Regions from separate parts of the Methylobacterium sp. D54C genome, predicted to be linked through region 2. Evidence: riboswitches for the same ligand, from Rfam matches in the RefSeq annotation. Region 2 holds a riboswitch; each other region holds the start of a gene.
What was found. Region 2 has a riboswitch for cobalamin ahead of ACLBYB_RS11785 (CbtB domain-containing protein). Riboswitches for the same ligand answer to the same signal wherever they lie in the genome.
Positions count from the first base shown of each region.

Region 1 (5,418 bases), on a different contig from region 2:
GGCGGACATGTCGCCGTACAGAGCATAGTTCGACGAGTAGACTCGCACGCCCCGGGACCGGCACATGTCGCGGATCTTGAAGTACGGCTCTCCCATGCGGATGCCGAGGGCCTTGGCCTCGGCGGTGCGGGCGATGGCGCAGCCGTCGTTGTTGCTCAGCACGATCACGGGCACGCGGGCCAAGCGGGCGTCGAACACGCGCTCGCAGGAGCAATAGAACGAGTTGCCGTCGGAGAGGGCGTAGGCCCGGGCGCTCACTCGCTCCGGCGCCTCGGGTTGATCGAGCCGGAGACGACGCCCCAGACCTCCACCTCTGCTCCGGGAGAAAGCCGGAACTCCGGAAAACGGGGATTGGCGAAAGCCAGGTGCACCCGATGCCCCTGGCGGCGCCAGACCTTGAAGGAGCGCTCGCCGTCGATATCGACCACGACGATGTCGCCGTTTCGCGGCGTGAGCGAGCGGTCGACCACCGCGAGGTCTCCGTCGAAAAGGCGGGCCAGCACCATGCTGTCGCCCGCCACCCGCACCAGGAAGGTCGCCGGCCGGTTGGCGATGAGCAGACGCTGAAGGTCGATCTCGTCCTCGATGAAATCGTCCGCCGGGCTGGGGAAGCCCGCCCTGACTGGTCGAGCCAGGAGGGGCACCGGCATGGGCAGGCCAATGGTAATGCCGCTGGCTTGCATGTTTTTGCTCCGCGAATCTAACAGAACAAAATAGGAACATGCGGCGGCGGTTCCTCGCAAGCGGCCGAGCTTGCGACAATGAGCCGGTGTGGACGCCTGTGGATAAATGGAATTGGCGCTTGCCGAAGAGATACCGTCAGAGCCGCTTCGGTCTAGACCGCGCCGGAGGAACGCCATTGAGGATCACCGTTTACGCGCTTGCGGCCTTGCCCTTTTTGGTGACGCCGACGCTGGCGGCGGGGGATTTCCCGCTCGCCTCCTGCAAAGGCTGGAACGGCACGGTCGTCGAGCGCGACGGCATCGATACGGCGCGGGCCACGATGCGCGGCATCGTCACCAAGGCCGACCTGCAGGAGTATTGCGAACGCGACCCCGGCGGGGAAACCAAGCAGTTCGGTGGCAAGCTCACGACGGCTCAGTGTGTCGCGAATTACTTACGGAGCGAAGGCCGAGCCACGATGACCGCGGAGGCGAACTGCCGAACCGGCACGGTCGGCTACCGTTACAGCGATGGGCAGGTCAGGAAGGCCCGCTTCCCAGTCGGGGCTGACGCCGACACCTCGTGCGCGTCGGGCATGCCGCCCATGGTCGAGCAGTTCAAGATGCTTTGCCCCGCTGCAGCCAAGCGGCTGAAGGTCGAGTAGGCGAGCCTGTTGGCGCCGTCGCCGCGCGTTCCCGATCCCGCCCAGGGATAGCTTGAGGTGTCATCACTCCGCCGACGCAACTCAGGTCACCTCGACCTCACGCGTGCCCTTTCACAGGAGCCGGTCGAACGGCAGCAGCCGGTGCGTTGACTCACATTCTCGTGAAGCGTAGCTCAACCTTGACGGTTCCCTCCGGGGATCAAAAGGGAACGTGGTTGGGGCTATCCCCGAAGCCACGGCTGCCCCCGCAACTGTAAGCGGCGAGCCCTTCACCACCATGTCACTGGGTCACCCCGGGAAGACGGTGCGAGGGCGGCGACCCGCGAGCCAGGAGACCTGCCGTCAGCCGTGGTCACACGCGAAACGCGTCGGGCGGGGTGGTCCTGACGGGTGTCGAGACGGCCGTGCGCCAGCGCGGCTGGCGAGGCCTCGTTCGCGGTGACGTGCCACTGCCGTCCCGAGGTCCTAGGCCTGTGTACCGTTCGATTTCCAAAAGGCGGTTTCGCGCATGCGTCGCCACGCTCGCGCTTACCCTTCCGGGCGCATCTCCGACGCTGGCCCAGGGAGACCCTGCCGAGGCAGCGGCCGCTGTGGTTCTCGATCCGCTCTCGGTCGAGGGCAGCTACACCGCCGCACCGACCTACCAAGTCAAGGATCTCTACAGCGGGACGAAGACCGTGACGCCGCGGCTCTCGCTGCCCCAGCAGGTCGACGTCGTGCCCCAGGAGGTCCTGCGGGACACCGCCGCCACGCGCGTCGAGCGCGCCCTCGACTACGTTCCGGGAGTCGGCAAGCAGAACGATTTCGGCGCCCAGAACCTCGCGCTCTACTCGGTGCGCGGCTTCGCCACCCAGGATATCTTCTTCAACGGCTTCAACATTGCCCGGGGCTACAACGGCGCGCCGGACACCCAGAACGTGCAGTCCATCGAGGTGCTCAAGGGACCGAGCGGGGCACTCTATGGACGCAGCGACCCGGGCGGCACCATCAACATCCTGACCAAGCAGCCCGTGGCCTTGCCCTTCGTCGAAATGGGCACGCTGTTCGGGAGCTTCGGAACGGCACGCACCACCGTCGACGCCGGCGGGCCACTGAACGAGGAAGGCACCGTCCTCTACCGCTTCAACGGCGCGCTCGCGAGGCAGGACAGCTTCCGCGATTTCGTCGACGGCGACCGCGTCCTGGCTGCGCCCGTGGTGAGCTGGCTGATCAGCCCGGACACCAAGTTGACCGTCGAGGCGCAGTACCTGCGCAACCGCCAGACCTTCGACCGCGGGACGGTGGCGGTGAACAACCGCCTTGGCCTCGTACCGCGCTCCCGCTTCTTCGGTGAGCCGGGCGACGACTCCGTGTCAGAAGCCGGGATCCTGCAGATCCGCCTCGATCACGCCTTCAATGCCGACTGGCAGCTCAGGGTCGCCGGCCACTTCAACACCGGCAGCCTGACCGGCCTGCAGACCGGCGCGACCGGCCTTCTCGACGACGGGCGCACCCTGCTGCGCGAGTTCCGCCGGCACGACTTCACGTGGGGCGTGGCCATCGGTCAGGCCGAGCTCGTGGGGCACTTCGACACCGGGCCGTTCGCCCACACCGTGCTGCTCGGCCTTGAGCACGAGCGCTACAACAGCACCGAGAACCTGCTGCGCTCGACGCCGCGGCTCGACCCCTTCGCCATCGACCTGTTCAACCCGGTCTACGGCCAGCCCAAGCCGCCCTTTACGCGGCGCTACAGCGCGAGCGAGAACGTCGGGAACACCGCCGTCTACGTGCAGGACCAGATCGCGCTGAGCCCCGAGTGGAGGCTGCTCCTCGGCAACCGAACCGACTTCTACAACCAGACCTTCCGCGACAAGGTTGGCAACGAGCGCACGGAGCAGGACCGGACCGGCTTCTCACCGCGTGCGGGTCTCGTCTACCAGCCGCTGTCCTTCCTCTCGTTCTACAGCAACGTGGCGGCCTCGTTCCGGCCTAACACCGGCTTCGACATTGCGACACGACCCTTCGCCCCCGAGACCGGCTTCGGCTACGAGGCAGGCGTCAAGCTCGACCTCTTCACCGGGTTGAGCGTGACCGGCGCGGCCTTCCACATCGAGAAGGAGAACGTCCTCACGACCGACCCGAGGGACTTCTTCTTCCAGATCGCCGCCGGGGCGGTGCGGAGCCAGGGCTTCGACCTAAGCTTCGTCGGACAGGTGACGCCCGAGTTCCGGGTGATCGGCGGTTACGCCTTCATCGACGCAGCGGTGACCCGCGACGAGGTCCTGCGGGTCGGCTCGCCGCTCCTCAACATCCCGCGCCACTCCGGCAGCCTGCTCGGCGTCTATGAGGTCCAGGCCGGCGACTGGAAGGGCTTCGGCTTCGGCGGCGGCGTCCGGGCCGTCGGCTCGCGTCTCGGGGACAGCGGCAACGAGCGGTTCCGGCTCCCGGGTTACGTGCTGACCGACGCCCTGGCCTACTACCGCTACGAGAACCTGCGCTTCGGGCTCAACGTCGATAACATCTTCGACGAGACCTACTACGAACGCTCCTACAACGCCTTCTGGGTCGGCGTCGGCGAGCCCCGGCGGGTGACCGTCAGCATGACGGCGCGCTTCTGATGAGCGTGCATCCGAGAACGCTGGAAGAGTCGACAGAGAAATCGGCCCTGACCGGACGCATCGTCTCAATCGATGCCCTGCGCGGGCTGGTAATGGTGCTGATGCTCCTCGACCACCTGCGTGAAACCTGGTTCCTGCACGTGCCGGTCGCCGACCCAATGGATGCCAGGACCGCCCTGCCGGGCCTGTATCTCGCGCGCCTCGCGGTCAGCCTGTGCGCGCCGATCTTCATCGCGCTGACGGGGGTGGCAGCGTACCTGTTCAGCACCCGGCACACCCTGGCGGAGACGCGCGCCTACCTCGTGAAGCGCGGCCTCGTGCTGATGGCTCTGGAGGTCTTCTACCTCTCGGAGCTGTACTGGGGCGTCGCCAGCCCGACGCTTTGGCTTCAGGTGATCTGGTGCATCGGCGTGTGCATGATCGTCCTGGCGGCGATGATCGGCCTGCCGCGCTCGGCGTTATTCGCGGTCGGGACGCTGATCGTTTGCGGGCACAATCTCCTCGACCCGATCCAACTCCGGCCCGATGACCCCTTCTTCGCCGCCTGGGCCATGCTGCACCAGCGCGACGTCATCGCGCTCCCATTCGGTCTGGTGGCCAAGACGACCTACCCGGTGCTTCCCTGGATCGGGGTCATCGCGCTCGGCTACGCCATCGGTCCGTGGTTCCTGCCCGGCGTCGCCACAGGTACGCGCGAGCGCCGTTTCGCTACAGTCGGCATCACAATGCTGGTCGGCTTCGCGTTGCTGCGTCTGGTGAACGGCTACGGCGACAGGCCCTGGTTCGTCGTCGACGAGAGCGCCATGCGGACCGCGATGAGCTTCTTCGCGCTGACGAAGTATCCGCCCTCGCTGCTGTTCCTGTTGCTGACGCTCGGGATCGGGGCGCTATTGCTCGTCGCGCTGGAACGCATTGGCGACCGCCTGGTCGTCGCGGCGCTGGCGGTGTTCGGCGGGGCGCCGCTCTTTTTCTACGTGGTTCACCTGACGGTTCTGCGGCTACTTTACCATGGCGCGTTCGCGATTTGGGGCGCGACCCAGGGCACCGTGTTCGGCGTCGACAACTACGTGTGGATCGTGGTCTGGTATGCGGCGCTGATCCCGCCCCTGTACTTCCCGACGGCCTGGTTCTCGCGCCTCAAGGCGTCGCGACGCGACATCGCTTGGCTCAAGTACCTTTAGGGTCGAACCCATCGTCTTGGCTATGCGACGGTCTGCTTGCGACCCGGTCCAGCCGTGCAGAACGCGACTCGCACTTCCCGAAAGCAGCCATTCCTCGGCCGTCCGGCTACTTTGGTTCGGGGTGGTTAGCGGAACTCGGCGTTAGGGCCTCCAGTGGCACTAGTGAACTTATGAGCTACACGGTCAAGTTGGCGGTCTTCCCACCCTGGACAGCGCCTGTTCCTTACGAGACCCTCACCGAAGTGTTCGCCACAGCGGCGGGAGCCGCTGAGGCAGGTGCCCGCGCACTTGAGCCTATCACTGAACGCGAACT
Region 1 covers NZ_JBKFAK010000031.1:8,310-13,727, reverse strand. The annotation lists gene ACLBYB_RS29475 (Y-family DNA polymerase) at 1-258, opposite strand, end outside; gene ACLBYB_RS29470 (LexA family protein) at 255-683, opposite strand; gene ACLBYB_RS29465 (hypothetical protein) at 860-1,327, shown strand; cobalamin riboswitch at 1,494-1,685, shown strand; gene ACLBYB_RS29460 (TonB-dependent siderophore receptor) at 2,005-3,924, shown strand; gene ACLBYB_RS29455 (DUF1624 domain-containing protein) at 3,924-5,105, shown strand.
Region 1: linked by a shared signal. The riboswitch ahead of ACLBYB_RS29460 (TonB-dependent siderophore receptor) and the one ahead of ACLBYB_RS11785 (CbtB domain-containing protein) in region 2 are both predicted to bind cobalamin.

Region 2 (5,418 bases):
CGCGTCAACGACCGCATGGCGAGCCCGAAATTCTTCGTCGGCGAGAGCTACGGCGGCTTCCGCGGCCCGCTGATCGCCGAGAAGCTCCAGGAGGAGATCGGCGTCGGCCTGTCCGGCATGGTGCTGCTCTCGCCGGTGCTCGATTTCGCGTGGCTGGAGACGCCGCGGGCCAACCCGTGGGGCTACGTGCTGAAGCTGCCCTCGCTGGCGGCGGGCGCGCTCGAGCGGGCCGGCACGGTGCCGACGCCAACCCTGCTCGGCGACGCGGAGGCCTACGCCTCGGGCCCGTACCTGAGCGACCTGCTCAAGGGGCCGAGCGACACGGCCGCCGTCGCCCGGATGACCGAGAAGGTCGCGCCCCTCGTCGGTCTCGACCCCGCCCTGGTGCGTGCCCAGGCGGCGCGCCTCTCGACCCGGAGCGTCCAGCGCGAGATCGACCGCGCCGAGGGCCGCGTGACCAGCGCCTACGACACCGGCATCACCGGCTGGGACCCGAACCCGGACGCCGCCCAGTCGAGCTTCGAGGATCCCCAGCTCACCGCCCTCCAGGCACCGCTGACGAGCGCGATGCTCGACCTCTACGCGCGGACGCTGAAATGGCCGGTGACCAACATGCGCTACGAGCTCCTGAACAACGCCGTCAATCGCGGCTGGAACTGGGGCTCGGGCCGGCAGGCACCCGAGGTCCTGTCGAACCTGAAGGGCGATCTGGCGCTCGACGGGCACATGCGCGTCCTCGTGGCGCACGGCTTCACCGACCTGGTGACGCCCTACTTCGCCTCGAAGCTCCTGCTGGCGCAGGTCCCCGCCTACGCCGCCGGCCGCCTGAGCCTCGCGGTCTATCCGGGCGGGCACATGTTCTACACGCGACCGGACTCGCGCGCCGCCTTCCGGACGGACGTGGAGCGGATGTACACGGACGCCCTGAAGGTGCGCGACGCCGGCTCGACCCGTCCGGCCGGAGCCCCCGCCGAGCATCTCCGGACGGCGCCGTAGCGCCTCCGGCCCGCCAAGCCGGTCACGCGTCGTCGAAGGCGAGGGCCTCGGCCGGGTAATCCACCATCGTCCGGCGCTGCGCGTCGGTGTTCTGCCACTCGCCGACCTTCATGTAGCGGCCCTCGAGATCGCGGACCTCGACCACCTTCCCGATGGTGGGGATCGACTGGAAGCCCTGCGGCCAGTTCGACGCGAAGTAGAAGACCTGCTCGACGTGGTCCGAGAGGTGGCAGATCCCCGGCCCGAAGGTCCCCAGCCCGAAGACGAGGTAGCGGCCGTTCACGAGCGCCGCGACGTCGGAGATCAGCGACTCGCTCTGGATCTCCACCGGCAACCCGCGCCGCTCGGCGTACGCCTCCACCTCGGCGATGACCGGGTTCAGTCTGTTCTCGAAGACGAGCTTGACCGAGCGGATCCGACGCTCGGCCATGAGCCGGTCGATGACCATCCGGTAGAACGCGAAGGGCGGCTGCGGATAGTGCGGATCGACCCAGGTGCTGAAGATGTCGCCCGACCGGATGTGGATCAGGAGTTGGTCGTGGGGCTTCACCGGGAAGCTCTTCGGCAGGCCGTTGAACAGCGGCCGGATCACGCTCTGCACGATCGCGCGCGAATCCGTCGGCCCCCGCAGCGCGGTCACGCGCTCGAACTGCGTCGGGTCGAAATACAGGCCCGACAGGAAGTAGCCGTCCGCCGGCAGCGGCTCGTCCGGCGGGATGAAGGTGATGCCGTCGCAGGTCAGCCGCTCGGTCAGGAAGATCACCTTGCTGCGGTCGACCTTGGGCACCTTGATGTATTTCAGGTTGAGCGACTTCGCGATGGACACCGCGATGATGTACTGGACGAGGCAGTTGCCGAAGGCGCCGTTCTCGAACAGCGACAGGCCGACCAGGGCATGGCTGGCGCGGTCGGGCGCCGACTGGAGCGCGTAGGTGACGTAGACGTTGGCGCCGGGCTTCTCGTTCAGGAGCGTCACGTCGAGGCCGAGCATCGCCCGCAGCGCGATCAGGTCGACCGCGGCCTCGTCGGCTCGGATGCCGATGCCGGCGATCCGGGCCGGTTCGGGCGCGGCGATCCGGACCGCGCGCGCCCAGGCCCGCTCGTCGGGGACGATCGCGGCGACGAGGGCGTCCGAGGTCGCGGTCCAGCCGGCGAGGTCCGGCTCGGCCCACGTCACGCCGTCCTGCGAGACCGCCACCGCGACGTCGCCGGGCTCCGCGGGAACCGCCCCCTCCCCCGGCCGCAGGGCGACGGAATGGATCGGGAAGCGGCCGCCGAGGTCGACCTCGAGCCACGTCGTTCCCGTGCCCGCATCGGAGACGATCCGCGGCTCACGGCCGGCCGCGAGATCGACGAGGACCGGGGTCGGATCGTCTGTCGGGGCCATCGGGTCTCCGGGAGTTCAGCGCCCGCGCCGGGGCCGGGCGGGTATCGGGTGCGGCGGTGCCCGCTCCGGGGCGCGGCCGTCAAGCCCGCCCCGATCGCGGGGCGGGCGCGGGAAACGGCCGCGATCCGGCGCCGCTCCGTTGTGTCCCGGCGGTCATGCGTCTACAACGGCCGGGCGACGGTGCCCCGGAGACGGGGTGAAAAGGGAATGCGGTGAGGGGTTTGAAGCCCCGATTCCGCGGCTGCCCCCGCAACTGTGAGCGGCGAGCGCCCGCCAAGCGCCACCGGAGCGATCCGGGAAGGCGGTGGGCGCGCCGAGCCGCGAGCCAGGAGACCTGCCGTCGCGACAGGATCCCGCAATGCCGCCGGTGGGGCGGCTGGAGACGCTTCTGATGACGACGCAAACCCTCGCCCCCGTCGCCGCCGGCACCCGCGCCGCGGAGCGCCCGATCGCCGTCGCACTCGCGGCCGTGCTGGGCCTCGGCCTGCTGTTCATGGCGGGCTTCTCGCCGGCGATCGCGCTCCACAACGCGGCGCACGATTTCCGGCACACCCAGAACTTCCCCTGCCACTGACGTCCCCGGACCAGGGATGATCATCCGGCTCCTGTCGGCGGCCCTCGCCGCCGGCTTCTTCGCGGCTGCCATCGTGACGGGCCTCGAACTCACGCTGACCTCGCCGCTGATCGTCGCGGCCGAGCGCTACGAGCAGCAGGAGGCGCCGAACCGGGCTGCCAAGGCGCTCCCGGTCAGGGCGTTCCCGATCGTGCTGGCCCATGCCGGGCACGACCACGCCGCGCCCGACGCCGCGCCGGAATGGCAGCCCGCGCCCGGCCTGCCGCGGATGGCCTTCACCGGGCTCGCGACCCTCGTGGGCGGCGTCGGCTACGCGCTGCTGCTCGGCGCGGTGATGCTCGCCTGCGGCCGCGAGCCCACGCCGCAGGTCGGCCTCGCCTTCGCGGTGGCCGCCTTCGCCAGCGTCGCCCTCGCGCCGGGCCTCGGCCTGCCGCCGGAACTGCCCGGCAGCGCGGCGGCCCCGCTCGCGACACGGCAGGCGTGGTGGGTGATGACCGCCGCGGCGACCGGGATGGGGCTCTACCTGATCACCATCCGCCGCGCGCTGATCACGATCCTCGGGGGGCTCGTCCTGATCATCGCGCCGCACGTCGTCGGTGCCCCGCAGGCGCCCGAGGCCGCGTCCGAACTTCCGGCCGCGCTCGCCGCGCAATTCGCCGCGCGGTCGCTCGCGATCAGCTTCGTGTTCTGGATCCTGATCGGGCTGGGGCTCGGCTGGGCGTGGCAGGCCTTCGCCCGCGGCGCGGATCGGGGAGCGGCCCGTGCCTGAGACCGTTCTCTACGTCTGCACCACCTGCCGCCGGCCGGACGACGACCCCGACGGCCCCCGCGCCGGGGCCCGCCTGCTGGAGGCGCTCCGGGCGCGGAGCGGCGCCACGCCGGACCTGCGGGTCGAGGCGGTGGAGTGCCTGTCGGTCTGCAAGCGGCCCTGCACCGTGGCGGTCGCCGCGGCCGACCGCTGGACCTACGTCTACGGCGACATGGATCCGGCCGCCTCGGCCGAGATCATCCTCGGCGGGCTCGCCGCCTACGCGGCGACCCCGGACGGCATCGTGCCCTGGCGCGAGCGTCCGGAGGCGTTCCGCAAGGGCGTGATCGCCCGCATCCCCCCTTTCCCAGAACCCCGCCCGGTCCCCGCCGGCACCCTGGAGCCCGCGGAATGACCCTCGTGAACAAGATCCCCTGCACCATCGTCACCGGCTTCCTTGGGGCCGGCAAGACGACCCTCGTCCGCCACGTGGTGGAGAACGCCAAGGGGCGCCGCCTCGCGATCCTGGTGAACGAGTTCGGCGACATCGGCTTCGACAAGTCCTTCCTGGCCGCCTGCGGCGTCGAGGGCTGCACCGAGGACGCCATCGTCGAGCTGCCGAACGGCTGCATCTGCTGCACGGTCGCGGACGATTTCGTGCCGGCGCTAGAGACCCTTCTCGGTCGCGCCGAGCCGCCGGAGCACATCCTGATCGAGACCTCCGGCCTCGCCCTGCCGAAGCCGCTGGTCCAGGCGTTCCAGTGGCCGGCGATCCGCTCGCGGGTGACCGTCGACGGCGTGGTCGCGGTGGTCGACGGCCCGGCGGTGGCCTCGGGCGCCTTCGCGGAGGATCCGGAGGCCCTGGCGGCCCAGCGGGCCGCCGACCAGTCGGTCGACCACGACAACCCCCTGGAGGAGGTGTTCGAGGACCAGCTCCTCTGCGCCGACCTCGTGGTCGTCAACAAGGCCGACCTGATCGACGCCGCGACGCGGGCGCGGGTCCGCGCCGAGGTCGAGGGGCACCTGCCCCGCGCCGTGAAGGTGGTCGAGACCGAGAACGGCGCGATCGACCCGCGGGTGCTGCTCGGCCTCGGCGCGGCCGCCGAGGACGATCTCGACGCCCGACCCTCGCATCACGGCGAGGGCGAGGACCATGACCACGACGATTTCGAGACCGTGGCGCTGCCGGTGCGCCCGGCGGTGACCGCGGGGGATCTCGCGGCACGGGTCGAGGCGGCGGCCGAGGCCGCCGGCGTCCTGCGCATCAAGGGCTTCGCCGAGGTCGAGGGCAAGCCGATGCGCCTCGTGGTGCAGGGTGTCGGCCGACGCGTGACCCATCATTTCGACCGCCCCTGGCGGGCCGGGGAAGCCCGCGACGGGACGCTGGTGGTGATCGGCCTCAAAGGCTTCGACAAGGACGCCGTCGCGGCGGCCATCGCGGGATGAGGCCGGTCGCGCACGCCCGCCCGGACTCGCTCTAGGGGCCGCCGCGGTGCACCTCGTGCGCATCGATGCCATCTCCCTCGACGAGGGCGAGGCGGCCGTGGATCTCGGGCAGGAGCCCGGCGACCTCGTGGTGCTGTCCTTCACCGACAGCGACCTCGCGTCGGTCGGGCAGGCCCACGCCGCGGAGCCCGGCCTGCCGAGCCTGCGGCTCGCGAAGCTCGCCAGGCTGCGGCACCCGCTCTCGGTCGACCTCTACGTCGAGCGCGT
Region 2 covers NZ_JBKFAK010000004.1:105,429-110,846, forward strand. The annotation lists gene ACLBYB_RS11775 (S10 family peptidase) at 1-996, shown strand, start outside; gene ACLBYB_RS11780 (discoidin domain-containing protein) at 1,019-2,383, opposite strand; cobalamin riboswitch at 2,545-2,739, shown strand; gene ACLBYB_RS11785 (CbtB domain-containing protein) at 2,775-2,957, shown strand; gene ACLBYB_RS11790 (CbtA family protein) at 2,974-3,726, shown strand; gene ACLBYB_RS11795 (DUF1636 domain-containing protein) at 3,719-4,120, shown strand; gene cobW (cobalamin biosynthesis protein CobW) at 4,117-5,151, shown strand; gene cobN (cobaltochelatase subunit CobN) at 5,198-5,418, shown strand, end outside.

Region 3 (5,418 bases), on a different contig from region 2:
GAGCGCCGCCGCGACCTCGCGGATCTGGGCGCGGACGCCATCGAGGTCAGCCGGCACGCCGAGTTCGAGCACGGGGGCGCCGACGCGCTTGAGCATGCCCACCGTCGTGCGCGTCGTGAAGGCTCCGGCGATCACAAGGTCGGGCTTCAGGGCCACGACCTCCTCGGTGAGACCCCGCGTCACCGGCAGCCCGACCGCTTCGGCCGCGACGGTCGAGCCCCGCGGGTCACGGGCAAGGTAGGTGACCGACAGCACTTGATCGCGGTCGGCCAGCCGGAGGACGAGTTCGTCGGCGCAGAGGTTCATCGAGACCACACGCACGGGTGCCGCCGCCGCGACCAAAGGCACGGCGGACAGGATGGCCACGAGAGCGAGCGCGAGGCGTGACGTCATCACCATCTCAGAAGGCCGTGAGGCGCACGCCGCCGTAGGCGGCGAGGCCCGGGCCGAGATAGCCGGTCGGGTTCTCGTAGCGGCGGTCGAACAGGTTATCGACCCGGACGAACAGGCCGACGTTCTCGTTGATGTCGTAGTTGGCCGACAGGTTCACGACCGTGAAGCCGGGGTTCTTTAGCCGCGGCACTGAGAAGTCCCGGTTGCCGTCGACGAACGGTCCGAGCACGATCAGGGTCCCGGTGATGGTCAGGCCCGGCAGAGGGTTCCAGAAGACGTTCGCGCTGCCCTTATGCCGGGGCCGGCGAAGCAGCTCCTGGTTGGCGATCTCATCCTTCGAGACCGTGTTGGTGTAGTCGATCCGGCCCGACAGCGTGTCCGTGAACCGGACCGAGACGAAGGCTTCCGCCCCGTAGGTCGTCGCCCGTCCGACGTTGACGTTCGACGTGAAGGTCGCGTTGGTGTTGATCAGGTTCCTGAAGTCGTTCTGGTAGTAGGTCGCGCCGATGAGCACGCGCTCGCCGAGCGGCTGTTCCAAACCGCCGTCGAACCCGAAGCTCTCCTCCGGCTTGAGGTTCGGGTTGCCGAAGAAGTTGGACGCTGGGAAGTTCTGGTAGAGCTGGCTGAGGGTCGGTGCCTTGAAGCCGGTGCCGACACTGCCCTTCAGGCGCGTCTCGGTGCCGGGCAGGATGTAGCTCGGCGCGACGCGAAACGTGGTGGCGGGGCCGAACTGGTCGTTCTCGTCGTGGCGGATGTTGACCACGAGGGCGGCGCGGTCGAAGGGCGTCAGTTGCACCTCGCCGTAGCCGGCTGTGTTGCCGTTGCGTGCCCTGAGGGTGCCGGCACCGAATGCGTTCGGATCAATCGTCAGCAGGCTCTCCTCGTCTCGCTGCGCTCCGAACAGGACGAGGTTGCCGGGCGAGAGAAGGTAGTCGCCACGATACTCGTAGCGCAGGCGCTCGCCGAGGCCGGTCGTCGGCTGGATGGCGAACGGGTCGTACTCGTTCTGCTGCTGGCGATTGAACAGGTTCGAGTAGTTGATCGCGAAGATGTTGTGAAAGCCGACAATGGGCGTCCATTCGGCCTCGTTGCGGGTGTAGAGCTGCTGCACGTCGGCGGCGCTGCGGACCGCGGACGGAAAGGCCGGGAAGGTGCTGAAGTCCGTGCCGGTGAACAGCAGGCGCGAATTGATGAACCGCGTGGTCGAGTTGACCCGGAACGTGTCGGTGAACTGGTAGCCGAGCTTCGCCGAGACCGTCTCGTTGTCGTAGTAGTTTGGGTGGATCGGGCGGCCGAAGGGCACGAGGTCGCGCGGCGTGACCGGCGTCGCGGCCGCTCGGAAGTGCTGGATCGACACCGAGTAGTCGAAGCCGTCCTGCGCCCCGCTGATGCGGCCGAACTGGTTGAAGGTACCGAACGATCCGCCCTCGGTCCGCAGGGTCACGCGCGTCGGCCCCTCGCCCCGCTTGGTCGTGAAGGAGATCACGCCGCCGATGGCGTCGCTGCCGTACAGGCCGCTCTGCGGCCCGCGCAGGACCTCGATGCGGGATAGGTCGTCGGTCAACAACTGACCGAAGTCGAACGAGCCGTTCGGGTTTGAGGGGTCCGTGGCGTCGATGCCGTCGATCAGGACCTTGGTCTGGTTCGAGTTCGCGCCGCGGATGAACACCGAGGTCTGCCCGCCGGGGCCGCCCGTCTGCACCACGTTGAGGCCGGGCACCTGTTGCAGGGCGTCCGGCACGGTGCGCCGTTGCTGGTCTTCGAGCACGCGGTCGGTCAGGACCGTGACGCTCGAACCTGTGGCGGCGATGGGCGTCGGCAATCCGGTGGCCGAGACCGAGATCTCGGCGAGGCTGACCGCGGCCTCGGCCGCAGCCGCTTGCCGGGGGGCATCGGCGAAGGGAGCGGCCACCTGCTGGGCCAGGACCGGCGAGGCAGAAAGAACCGCGCTGCCGATGCAGGACGAAACGAGCGCACGCCTGAGCGCGGGAGAGAGGAAGCAGGACAAGGGACGGCCTCGGGTGACGGCTGTGGCACGTCACCGCGAACGAGGCCTCGGCGGCCGCGTCCTCAAGGGAACCACGGCGCCGCGACACCTCCCAGGACACCCCGCCCGGCAAGCTCCGCGTGTGACCACGGCTGACGGCAGGTCTCCTGGCTCGCGGGTCGTCGCCCTCTCATCGTCTTCCCGGGCGAGGCCGCCCAGTGACGTCGTGATGAAGGACTCGCCGCTTACAGTTGCGGGGGCAGCCGCGGCATCGGCCGAGCCCTCACGGGCGTGACCTCACCGCGTTCCCTTTTGATCCCCGAGGGGAACCGTCACACTCAAGCTAGGCTGCGATGCGTCCATCCGTCAACGCAGGGAAACACCTTGTTCAGATGTGTGGCGTTCGAGGGGAGGCAGTCGCTTCTTCGATACCTCATGCGTAAGTGGCCGCGGGGCGCCTAAGAGCCCGATCCCGTCGAGGCCGCCTTCAGCGCGACGCCAGGCGCGGCTACTACTCGTACACACGTGCATGTCGGCTCAGGGTGGGTTTCTGCCTGTCTGGTTTTGAGCGGATTAGCGGTGAAGCAGACATCGCCGTTGTGCTCGATCTGAGATCTGCAGCATCTGCAACTTCAGGATGTCTCTTCAGCGCACCGCACTCGGCTCGTGGAGCGGGCAGCGGTTGAACCGCTCACGGAACTCGGCCGAATGCCGATAGGGGGCGTTGCGGGCGCGGTTGATGTTGCCAAGAGGTCGGTGCGCTGCGAGGCCTGTCCACACGCTGAACCGCATCTCCTCGTCCACTGCCTGGACCCGTGCAGGGTCCCAACTGTCCTGCGGCTGAACCTGGACAATCCCGACCCGCTGGAACGGTGCCTCGTCCTCCTTCCACTCCACCGTCGGGTCCTCGACCGGCTGGCGCTCAAGGTCGCGACAGAGCTGCACGCGGAATTCCCACTCGCCGGCGATGCCGATCATCTCAGACTGTACGGTTTCGCGGATGGCGTTCGGGCGGCCGGAGGCATCGATCTCGGTGCCGGTCAGGGCGGTCAGAGCTGGCGCGACGGGGGCCAGCGAGAACTTGGCGATGTAGGCGCCATACCGGAACGGGGTCAGGCTGTAGTAGGTCTCGCCGAGCGGATCGACATTGGGCGCGCCACCGAGAGAGCCGATGGTGGGGCTGTCGATGCCCACCGCATGCAGGGCCTTGTTGACCCCGCGCAGGACCGTGGAGGCGGCGACCTTCAGCCCCTCGGCGCGGTCCGTGGTGCCGGCCAGCAGCTTGAGGCTGCCCAGAAACTTCTCGGCGTTCGGTGCCTGGAACACCTTGCCGTTGACCATGATGAAGTTCTGGGTCGTCCCCTCCGCATCCGGCAGGCGCTCGCCGTCGACGTCCAGCACTTTGAGGGCGAGGCCTCGGGGCAGGGAGACCGCATCGGGAAGGATGTCGCCGGCGTTGGTCGACAACCGCATGTAGACCTTATGCTGGCCGGGAGTGGCGAACAGGCCCTGGGCCAGCTCGGGGGGCAGGCCCGCATCGATCGTCAGAGCCCCTTCGAGGATGCCATGCGACTTCGCGTGGACCGAGCGCACGGCATGGCCCGAATGCTCCGCGACCCGGTTCAGGATCTTATCGAAGGTCTGGTTGAGCTGCTCGATGGTATGCCCTTCGTCCGGCAGCACCGCCTCGACGTCGGGAGTGTATCGCACCGGTGATCGCAAGGTCTGTCTCCCGCTGACGGCCAGGACCGAACGCCCGCTCACCCGGCGACGTTCCGGGTTGTGCGGCATTCAATCGCCCATGAACTAAGGTGGGGAACGGCAGGGGGCCGGCGCGGCTTGTCTCCAATGCGGTCTTTCTCTCTGCCAAGGCGTGGCCATGATCCGGCAGCCTTCGGACCCCGCGTCCCGATCCTAGCCTTCGTGCAATCACCCCGCAGGCGGACGACACGTCGAGGATACGCCGATGACATTCCTTCGCTACGCCCCCGACATCGAGACGCCCGCCCCGGACGAGCAGAAGTCCATCGACGGCATCATCCAGGGGATGACCCAGCAGTCGCAGGTCGTGGAGAAGCGCGAGCACCGCGCGGTGCGCGCGAGCCACGCCAAGAGCTCAGCCTGCGTCGTCGGGGAGTTGGTCGTTCCGGAGAACTTGCCCCCGGAACTCGCGCAAGGCCTGTTTGCCAGGCCGGGTACGCACAAGGTGGCGGTGCGCTTCGCGCAAGGGCCTGGGGAGATCCTGGGCGACCGGGTATCGACCCACCGCGGCATGTCGATCAAGGTCTTCGGGGTGCCGGGCGAGAAGCTTCCCGGGCACGACGTCGATACTCAGGACTTCGTACTCGCCACCGGCACGACCTTCCCGTCGGGCACCGCGGCGGGCTTCCTGCGCGACGGCACGGTCATCGGGAAATCGACTGGCTTGCCAGAGGGCGTGAAGAGTGCCGTCGCGGCCACGGCCCGCAACCTCAACCGAGTGCTGCACGCGTTCGGCACCGAGAGCGCCTTGGCCGATTTCCTCGGCCATCCCTACAGCCATCCGCTCGCCGACAGCTACTTCAGCCAAGCGCCGATGCGCTTCGGCGACTACGTCGCCAAGCTCGGGGCGGTCCCGGCTTCGCCTGCCCAACGGGACCTCGCCGAATGGCGGCTTGATCCGCACGGGGACGAGGATGGCTTCCGCCACGCGGCGGCGGCGTTCTTCCGCGACAACGAGGTGGTCTACGACCTGAAGGCGCAGCTCTGGGCCGACGCCGAGCGCCAGCCCATCGAGGATGCCTCGGTCGACTGGCCGGTCGCGGTCAGCCTGTACCGCACGGTGGCGATGATCCGCCTGCCCCGGCAGGACGCCTATTCTCCCGAGCGGGTCCGCTACTTCGACGAGGTGATGACCTTCCGTCCCGCGCACAGCCTGGCGGCGCACCAGCCGCTGGGTTCGGTGATGCGGGCGCGGCTTCAGGTCTACCAGGCGCTGAGCGATTTCCGCCACCGGGAGAACGGCGTGACCGCCGAGAACACCGCATCGCCGGAGAGCA
Region 3 covers NZ_JBKFAK010000031.1:1,078-6,495, forward strand. The annotation lists gene ACLBYB_RS29425 (ABC transporter substrate-binding protein) at 1-393, opposite strand, end outside; gene ACLBYB_RS29430 (TonB-dependent receptor plug domain-containing protein) at 401-2,401, opposite strand; cobalamin riboswitch at 2,521-2,729, opposite strand; gene ACLBYB_RS29435 (catalase family protein) at 3,026-4,090, opposite strand; gene ACLBYB_RS29440 (catalase family protein) at 4,347-5,418, shown strand, end outside.
Region 3: linked by a shared signal. The riboswitch ahead of ACLBYB_RS29430 (TonB-dependent receptor plug domain-containing protein) and the one ahead of ACLBYB_RS11785 (CbtB domain-containing protein) in region 2 are both predicted to bind cobalamin.